One region of the Paenibacillus sp. FSL R5-0908 genome, then DNA from elsewhere that is predicted to be linked to it. Evidence: riboswitches for the same ligand, from Rfam matches in the RefSeq annotation. Region 1 holds a riboswitch; the other holds the start of a gene.
What was found. A riboswitch is a leader RNA that binds a small molecule or an ion and turns the genes downstream of it on or off. The one in region 1 is predicted to bind glycine.
Positions count from the first base shown of each region.

Region 1 (5,062 bases):
GCCGCCGTAATGATCAGCTTCCCGGCAGCTAAGCTACGCTCCATCCCCACCGCTCTGCGCATGGCTTTTGGCCGCAATCCTGAACGTGATGAAGAGAAAGCAGAAGAGCTTATCGCAATGGCCACAGTGGCCCGCCGCGGCGGCGTTTTAATGCTCGAAAAACAAGCGGAAGCACATCCCGATTCTTTTACGCGCGAAGGACTGTTGCTTATCGTCGATGGCACTGACCCTGAGCAGGTAAGACAGATTTTAGAATTGGAAATGGATGCGAAAGAATTGAAGCATGAAAGCTACGCCAAGATTTTTGAAGCCGCTGGCGGATATGCTCCAACGATGGGGATCATCGGTACAGTTATGGGACTCATTAGGGTACTGGGCAACCTTACAGACCCCTCAAATCTAGGTACCTCTATCGCAGTAGCGTTCACTGCAACACTATACGGAGTAGCCATCGCTAATCTAATATTTTTACCCATTGCTTCCAAAATCAAATCCCGCAGCCAAAGTGAGCTGCATAGCATGGAGATGCTGCTAGTAGGCATTCTTTCTCTACAGAACGGGGATCATCCGCTGCTGGTGCGTAAAAAACTGAACTCCTTCATTTCAGACACCACCACAGATGACCGTGCAGAAGCAAGAGGTTTTATATGAGACAAAGAGACCGGCGCAAACGGCGGGTAGAGAATCGAGAAAGCCGTGATCGTTGGATGATTACTTACGCAGATCTAATTACGCTTTTACTTATATTTTTCGTTATATTGTATGCGATGAGCAGCCTGGACACTGACAAATACAATATCGTAACCGGCTCTTTATCCCAGACTTTCAAGTCGAGCAGCACTGTTCTTGAAGGCGGAGATGGTATTTTAGATGCTGGACAGACCCCTGACAACAAACCAGAGAGTACAGATGGGAATGCGAACGCAACTGCAAAACCAAATGACGGTTCTGATGAACAAACGGAGAATGAAACACCTTCAGCACGGGAGTTGGCTTTTCGAGAACAAGAGGCGAAGCTTGCTGAGTTAATGGGTGTGATCACCCACTATGTGGAGGAGAATAATCTCGGTGAACAAATATTTGTAGCCGACAAACCGCAGGGCATAGAAATCACGCTCAGCGACCGTTTTCTTTTTGATGTGGGTAAAGCAGATGTGAAGTCACCAGCCCTTCCTGCTCTTCAGCAGTTGTCTGGCTTATTTAAAGATATCGGGGCAACGATCAGCATTGAAGGACATACGGATAATACACCAGTGTCATCAGCTTCCCGCTATAACGACAATTGGGAGCTATCGGGTGCTCGTGCGCTTTCTGTGCTGCGCTTTTTCTTAGATAATGAAGGACTGAACCCGGACACTTTTCAATATGCAGGTTATGCCGATACCCGACCAACAGCAGATAATACTACAGTAGCAGGCAAACAGAAAAATCGACGCGTAGAGATCATTGTCCTTCGACAGCTTCAAGAGGTGGAATAAAATATAGTTGTTTGCGCTCAGAGCTAAGTTCGGCGGTAGGGGCCTTTGCAATTACCACATTGAGCTAACAAGGGGCTTCATCCAATTTAATTAGGGAAAACCTCCCTGATTATTCACCTATTATCGTATCCAATCGCGGAATGAGGGGATTTCTCCCTGATTATTACTCTTTTTAGTCTGAAATAGTGGTTTTACCGAGATGATTAGGGAGGAATTCCCTAATACCCTAACTCTCACGCTATAATCGTCTAAAATGAGGGAGGTTTTCCCTAATTCCATACTCCACTAGACCCTCAAACCACTCGACTAGGTTTACGAATACTCGCACAATCTACATAAGAAACACAAACAGCAAGTCCCCAAATCACAGAAACTTGCTGCTAAAAACATCACACTTGATCAGACTATTTCCCGTCCCCAATTTCCAATTATTCAGCAACTAACGCGCTATAACCAGCTGCATCTAACAGACCTTTTACAGCATCAGCATATTCTCCATCAACTTCAATCTCAAAAATCCAACCCCCGCCATATGGCTGATCATTGATAAGCTCCGGACTAGCTTCTAATCCATCATTCACCTTGGTAACCGTCCCAGAGACGGGCGAATACAATTCCGATACCGTCTTAACGGATTCGATACTGCCTACGCTGTCACCGGCCGAAATGGTCGATCCCACCTCAGGAAACTCAACAAATACGATGTCGCCTAATAAATGCTGAGCATGGTCCGTAATCCCAACACGTACTACTCGCCCTTCTACTTGCTGTGCCCATTCATGCTCTTCGCTGTAAAGAAGGTTGTCTAATACTTCACTCATTTCAAGCCGCCTCATTTCCAATTTGGAGTTCTAAATTTAGTTATAGCCTAAGTTATCCCGGCTCACAATGTCAATATTACTAACAGGAAATTAAAATTTGTCATTTTTTCGACTTTTTCTTGTTGACAGAGCCCGACTATACCCGTTTAATGGAGACATACAAGAAGAAACGACGTTGTCGTCTTTTTATAGGCAATCGCCGTTTCTCGGAGAAATATAAGGATAATGTATAATGTGAACCATATACTTTCTTATATTTGAAATAAATATAGTTGCGGATGATGGCATAGGGAGAGACTGTCTCACTTGAAGACGGCGCCGAAGGAGTAAGCCCTAACAGGGGTGAATCTCTCAGGCAAAAGGACCTTTGTCGGACGTATCTCTGGAGAGCATCAGACGCAAGGCTAGATGCGTCAGATCACCAACGGGGAAACCTGCAAGCTAGTTACGGCAGGGTAACTCTCAGGTACAAAGGACAGAGCAGAAAGCGATTTGTGCATTTATGCATGATTGCTTCTGCCTGTCCTTTTTTCGTATGTAATCAGTTCAAAGGGAGTGACGACATGGATGCTTTGAGAAGAACACCTTTTTATGATCTCTATTCCGCTTATGCGGAGTCCAGATGCATTGACTTCGGTGGCTGGGAGCTGCCAGTACAGTTTACAGGTATCGTAAAAGAGCATGAAGCCGTTCGCCAGCAGGCTGGGCTGTTCGATGTCTCGCATATGGGTGAATTCATGGTGATTGGGAGCGGTGCAGAAGCCTTTTTGCAAAAAATGACAACCAATGATGTCAGCCGCCTCACAGATGGTGCTGCGCAATATACGCTGCTGTGTTATCCAAATGGCGGAGTTGTCGACGATCTACTCGTGTATCGCCTAAGCGAAGAGCATTATATGCTCGTCGTTAATGCCTCCAACATCGACAAAGACTTCCAGTGGCTGCAAGAGCATTTGACCTCTGAATTCGGCGAAGTCACGCTTACTAATGTCTCTGACGAGACGCTTTTGCTCGCCTTGCAGGGTCCTCTGGCAGAAACCATTCTCGTGGAAGTTACTGATGCTCCTATTTCAACACTCAAGCCTTTCCATTTCATCGAACGCGCCACCGTTTGCGGTGTAGAGGTACTTATCTCCCGTACGGGTTATACCGGTGAAGATGGCTTCGAGATTTACGCTCCGCTGGAAGGTGCAGAAACGTTATGGAACGGACTGCTTGCAGCAGGCGCGCCCCACGGATTAACACCTGCTGGACTGGGTGCACGGGATACCCTGCGTTTTGAGGCAAAATTACCACTGTACGGTCAGGAGCTATCCGCTGACATCACCCCGCTTGAAGCAGGAGTACAGTTCTTCGTGAAGCTGGACAAAATAGACTTTATCGGACGCGATGCACTAATACAGCAAAAAGAAGCTGGCATTCCCCGACGCCTTATCGGCCTAGAAATGATTGATCGAGGCATTCCACGCTCCCATTATCCTGTCTGGGCAGATGGCGTTAAGATTGGTGAGGTCACAACCGGAACACAGTCCCCTACGCTGAAACGTAACCTGGGGTTGGCTTTGCTTGATGCTAATTACAGTGAAATAGGCACAGAGGTTTACGTGGAGATACGCGGTAAGCAGCTTAAGGCTGTAGTGATTAAGGCCCCTTTTTACAAGTATAAACGCCTTTAGCGTCCATATAAGGACGGTGAGCTTTTAAGCGAGAAATAGAAGAATAAAGTATAGCGTGAAAATTGTACTTTCTTATATTTTAAAAAAGCCAAGGAGTGAAACCTTAATGAAGCACCGTTATCTGCCCATGACAGAACAGGACCGCGTAGAGATGATGGAGGCCGTCGGGATTCAGTCTTTAGATGAGCTGTTCTCCGATATTCCTGAAGCGGTACGTTACCAAGGCACTATGCCGATGTCTGAACCACTCGATGAATACGCCCTGCTGCGCCACATGAAAGGTTTGGCTGACCAAAATGCCGACTTTGATTCTCACGCCAGCTTCCTCGGCGCCGGATTATACGATCATCACATCCCTGTGGTCATCAACCATGTCATTTCCCGTTCTGAATTCTACACTGCCTACACTCCGTATCAACCGGAGATCAGCCAAGGTGAGCTGCAAGCGATCTTCGAATTCCAATCCTACATTTGCGAACTAACCGGTATGAAAGTTGCCAATGCCAGTATGTATGATGGCGCTACAGCTTTATCCGAAGCAGCGGTTCTCGCGGCTGGCGCTACCAAACGCAAAAAATTAATCGTCTCCCGTACCGTTCATCCTGAGGCTCGCCAAGTGCTACGTACTTCGGCTAATGCTTGGGGTCTGGAGGTGGTGGAGATTGACTATAAAGACGGTCTTACCGATCAAGCTAAACTTGCTGAAGCTATCGATGAAGATACTGCCGCAGTGCTTATTCAATCGCCTAACTTCTTCGGCAGCATCGAGGATCTTCGCTCGGTTGAGCCGCTGATTCACGCGGTTAAAGGTCTTCTTGTAGTCAGCGCGAACCCAATAGCTCTTGGTGTACTTGAAACTCCGGGCAAACTTGGAGCCGACATCGTAGTCGGTGACGCTCAGCCACTCGGTATTCCAGCTGCTCTCGGGGGTCCAACTTGCGGATTCTTTGCCGTAGCTGATCACCTGATGCGCCGCATGCCAGGCCGGATCGTTGGCCAAACGGTAGACCGTAACGGTAAACGTGGCTTCGTTCTTACACTTCAAGCGCGTGAACAGCATATTCGTCGTGAAAAAGCGACATCGAAT
Region 1 is NZ_JBBOUV010000001.1:6,787,443-6,792,504, forward strand. It holds gene MKZ09_RS30900 (flagellar motor protein) at 1-651, shown strand, start outside; gene MKZ09_RS30905 (flagellar motor protein MotB) at 648-1,478, shown strand; gene gcvH (glycine cleavage system protein GcvH) at 1,907-2,299, opposite strand; glycine riboswitch at 2,578-2,676, shown strand; gene gcvT (glycine cleavage system aminomethyltransferase GcvT) at 2,863-3,975, shown strand; gene gcvPA (aminomethyl-transferring glycine dehydrogenase subunit GcvPA) at 4,082-5,062, shown strand, end outside.

Region 2 (5,062 bases), 530 kb from region 1:
AACGTTGGCGGAGACGGATATTGCGCAAGAGGTTTCTGATAAATGGATTGCAAGTGAGATAGAGCTGAAAATGTCGGCGGGCTGGAACTGTTACTGCTGGCTGCTCGGAAATCGCCCGGACAGTGAATTTTCCGCAGAAAAATTAGCCGCTATGTTGGAGCTTGCTAAAAATACGATTCATGATGCTCCTGAGCGAACGAAATACGCAATGAACAATTTCATTTACACTGTGGGCGTATCCTATCTGCCGCTTCATGATAAAGCGGTTGAGATTGCAAAGGAAGTTGGCCCGGTGGAAGTCCATACCAGTAGTGCAAAAAGCAAGATTTTGAATGCTTCAATTAATATTCAAAAGGCAGTTGATAAATCGCAGCTCGGCTTCAAACGAAAACATGTAAGGTGTTAGTCAGTGATGGACATCAATGATCTTATGGCTGTATGGAATCACGCCAATTGCAAAGTAGTTGATATTCGTCGGATGACCCATAGACCTGGCGAATCTATACCTTCCTATTACGTCCCCTCAAGGCTGTTTCTTATGTCGATTCGCGGTAATGCTACAGTTAATCTGGGAAGCGAAGTTCATCGTTTACAGCGCTTTACAGTGCTTCACGTAGGCAAAGGAACTGTGCTCAACATTGATGCAGGCAGCGAAGGGCTGGATTACTATAGCATTTATTATAAAGTGAGTATGCATCCCTCACTACCCTTAGAGATTGCTACGCTATACGAGGGTGCTCAACCCCTTGATCATTCGTACAGCATAACGCCTGACCATTCGGTAACGTTGTATCGTATAGTGAGCGAAATGTTTAAGGAGTGGGGAAAGCAGCAGCCGCTTGCGCGGTTGCATGTTCGCACTTTATTCCATCAGTTTGTGTATGAGCTACTCCATCAAATGTCAGTGCAAGGGGTTAATACGACTAAGCGCGATCTGGCCGCCCGAGTCGCCGACATCATTCATGAACATTATACGGATAACATTACGCTGGAATCATTATCGGAAAGCCTGAACTATAGCGTCCCCCATTTATCTTCCTACTTCAAAATCCGTACTGGACTTAGCCCGATTGATTACTTAATTAAGGTACGCATCGAAAAAGCGGTGGCACTGCTGCTGGAAACAGATGCTACGCTGAAGGAAATTGCAGTGGGTGTCGGTTATCAAGACCCTAGTTATTTGGGCAGGCTGTTCAAAAAGTACAAGGGAGTTTCCCCGATTAGCTATAGAGAATTGCATTCCAGAAAGAACAAACTAGAAGATAGTCCTGCCACAAACATAGAATCCTCCATTGTCGCCCTTGAATCATTTCACTATACTGATTATATTGATAACGATTATCAGTATCATTTTGATCAAGAGGGAGATTCATTCATGTTTAAACATTCAAGGCCTACGCTGGCATCGGTACTGCTGCTAAGCTTCATTTTGGTGCTGAGCGCATGTGGTACAAACGGGGCTAGGGAAAATGCTGCCTCACAGCAGCCGAAGACCAGAATCGTTAAAACGGTTAACGGTGAGGTGGAGATCCCCCTTCATCCCCAGAGAATTGTTGCAGGCGAATACCTTGGCAGCTTAATTGCGCTTGGCATTACACCTATCGGAACCTCCGAACATCATATTAAAAATCCATATTTTCAGGAGTATTTGAAAGACGTTGAGAATATAGGGGACGGGAATGGAAATGTAGAGAAAATTCTGTCGCTAAATCCTGATTTGATTATAATGGATGATTTCTATCCTGAGCTAAATGAGCAGATGTCAAAAATCGCACCTACGGTCGTTATTCCATACGCTTCCCTAAAAACGGTACATGAGGAAGTGGCTTATTTCGGAGAGCTGCTTAGTGAAGAAGATAAGGCAAAAACCTGGCTTGCAGACTATGACAGCCGTATGGCCAGTGCCAAGGAGAGCGTATTGAAGGTTGTGCCTGCAGACAGCACATTTTCCATTATTGAATGGTCTGAAAACAGCTTGATGGCCGTCGGAACAGACTTCGGTAAAGGTGGACAGCCGATCTATAATGGATTGGGATTTAAGCCTCCCGCGGATATCGCCGCCGAAATGGCCGATCCGGGCTGGGCTTCATTCTCTGCTGAGGTCTTACCAAAGTATGCCGGTGACTATGTCATTCTTACCTCTGACTCAAAAAAGCTGGATGAACTTAAAGCCGACCCGATCTGGGGCGCACTGCCAGCAGTCAAAAATGATCACGTATTTCTTTGGACAAGCGATCGTTCCGGCTACTGGGATCCAATAGCTATTCTGAGTCAGACAGAAGAGTTGGCGGATTGGCTGACAAGCCACTAATTGAGTGTGTTTCAAACATAAAGGGACTGTCTCAGGAGTAGAATTCTACAATGAGATAGCCCTTTTTTCATATTAACCATCAGCCAATCTTGGTCTGTTGGTTGCGATGTTTCCGAAGCAAGGCATGATATTCGCGTATTATGCATTTAAATTCAGCGGTAATTAATGTTATTGACAAAATATTTGACAATGATTAGTATTGAAAAATATTAAAAATGAAGTTAGCGGCATAACAATTAAATAATTCGCAAGCTATGATTGCTATGGATCACACTATAGCAGGAGCAGCTTCTGGAGAGACCGTGGGAGATTCCCCCGGCGCCGAAGGGTTCACAATCTCAGGCAAAAGGACAGAAGAGTACTAGATAATTCATTTGTTATTCTGATCATCGTCAGAATAAAGGAATGTATTTTATTTATTATTCTTAGACCTAAGAGATTGGAGCGTATCCAATCTCTTTTTTGTTATCATTTTTACTTGTTATTTTTTTCACATAAGGGGGAGTTCGAAATGGCAGCACAAGAATTAAAGAGAGATTTAGAGAATCGGCATGTTCAGCTCATTGCAATTGGTGGAACCATCGGTACCGGATTATTTTTAGGATCAGGTAAAGCTATACAGCTGGCAGGACCATCGATCATTTTTGCTTATTTAATCGTGGGTATCGCTATTTTCTTTGTAATGAGGGCATTGGGAGAACTTCTGTTGTCTAAAGCAGGTTATCAATCTTTTACAGACATTGCCGAAGACTATCTTGGACCGCGGGCAGCGTTTGTAACCGGATGGACCTATTGGTTTTGTTGGATCATGACGGCTATGGCCGATATTATAGCTGTCGGGGTCTATGTACAATATTGGTTTGATATCCCGCAATGGATACCCGCAGTCATTTGTTTAATTATTTTATTAGGACTCAATTTATTGACGGTAAAAAGCTTTGGCGAATTGGAATTTTGGTTTGCTTTAATTAAGGTAATCACTATTCTCGCATTGATTGCCATCGGGGTAGTTCTACTGGTGATTGGATTCAAAACAACTACCGGAACGGTTGCGCTCAGTAATATTTGGGCACATGGGGGAGTATTTCCAAACGGGATTTCAGGGTTCTTACTTTCATTTCAAATGGTTGTGTTTGCTTTTGTGGGTGTGGAATTGGTGGGCGTATCGGCAGCAGAGACTTCTAATCCAGAAAAAACTATCCCATCGGCGATTAATAAAATACCTTTACGAATTCTATTTTTCTACGTGGGTGCTATTATTGCCTTATTATGCATCAACGCATGGACAGAACTAAACCCGGCAGAAAGTCCTTTTGTTAAAACATTTAGTTTAGTGGGGATTCCGATTGCCGCGGGGGTTATTAACTTCGTTGTATTAACATCAGCTGCGTCCGCTTGTAACAGCGGGATGTTCTCAACAAGCCGGATTCTATACAATCTAAGCAGAAATGACCAGGCTCCAGCCAACTTTGCAAAGCTTAATAAAAATCATGTACCCAGTAATGCTTTATTTATATCCACGCTTGTCTTATCTGTAGGCGCTTTGTTGAGTAAGCTGATTCCGGAGACGGCTTTTGGCATCGTAACAACGATTAGTGCCATTTGTTTCATCTGGGTTTGGGGCGTCGTTCTAATATGCCATTTGCGATATAAAAAGACGAAGCCGGAATTGCAGGCCAAATCAAAATTCAAAGCACCGTTTACACCCTTTGTGAATTATGTTGTTCTAGCCTTGTTTGCAATCATACTCATAATTATGCTATTTGCTGATGAAACTCGTCCGGCCTTATTGTTGACGCCTTTATGGTTTATATTATTATTTGTTTTGTATTCAATAAATAGAAGAAAGAGGGAAAGAATAACGCTTGATCCAAGAGATCGTCTCGAAGGTATTCGGACTAACACGGAGATCCGGCATGATTAGTCGATGAAGGTGCTTGCTGATATTACAGTTAGATAGGCAGTCAGAGAAATCCACTATTCTTAAATCCTGCTTGGGTAAGCATATCCTTGATATCTCCCACAAACTCGCTCAGGCTGGCAGTGGAAGCATTTTGGAATCTGTTTTCACTGGGGATATTGCCAATTTGTTTTGTTAAATCCTCTTTCTATTCCTGTATCCAATCCTTACGAGTTGCTGCATTTTTAGCGAAGTTTAGTAAGATGCTACTCCAGTCTTTCCCGTTATTCTTCCATGTTTTTTATGTTGCTGAGCAAAAAAAAGCGGCAGTCTATGACGTTACTTCTCGTCCATAGGCGGGCCGCTTTTTTAATCAGTCTAAAAAATCTCCTCTATTTAAAATCCACTTTGATCAGTGCTATCTCACTATTCGTGCCAATTCGTAATGGCGGTCCCCAAGTCCCTGCACCAGATGTAACGATGACGTGAGGGCTGTTTGGATTCTTTTGATAGTGGCCATAATCTACTGTAAACATAGCATTAGTGATCAGATTTGCAGGGAATACTTGTCCTTGATGCGTATGTCCGCTAAGTATCAAATCAACGTCATCTGCGTATTCAATCCTATTGGTTGGTTGATGATCCATTACGATAACGGGCATATTTGTATCAATGTCACTCATCACCTCTGAAGTAATCGCTCTGGGGTTCCCTTGATTACCAATCGGTGAGGAATCCCTTCTACCCACAACAACGAATTGATTATCAATAACGACATGCTCATCATTTAGAAGTTTGATATTACTCTTATCTATAAAGTTCACGATCTGATCGTATGAGCGTCCTGCATC
Region 2 is NZ_JBBOUV010000001.1:7,321,330-7,326,391, reverse strand. It holds gene MKZ09_RS33480 (DNA alkylation repair protein) at 1-406, shown strand, start outside; gene MKZ09_RS33475 (AraC family transcriptional regulator) at 413-2,311, shown strand; glycine riboswitch at 2,593-2,675, shown strand; gene MKZ09_RS33470 (amino acid permease) at 2,823-4,235, shown strand; gene MKZ09_RS33465 (metallophosphoesterase) at 4,604-5,062, opposite strand, start outside.
Region 2: linked by a shared signal. The riboswitch ahead of MKZ09_RS33470 (amino acid permease) and the one ahead of gcvT (glycine cleavage system aminomethyltransferase GcvT) in region 1 are both predicted to bind glycine.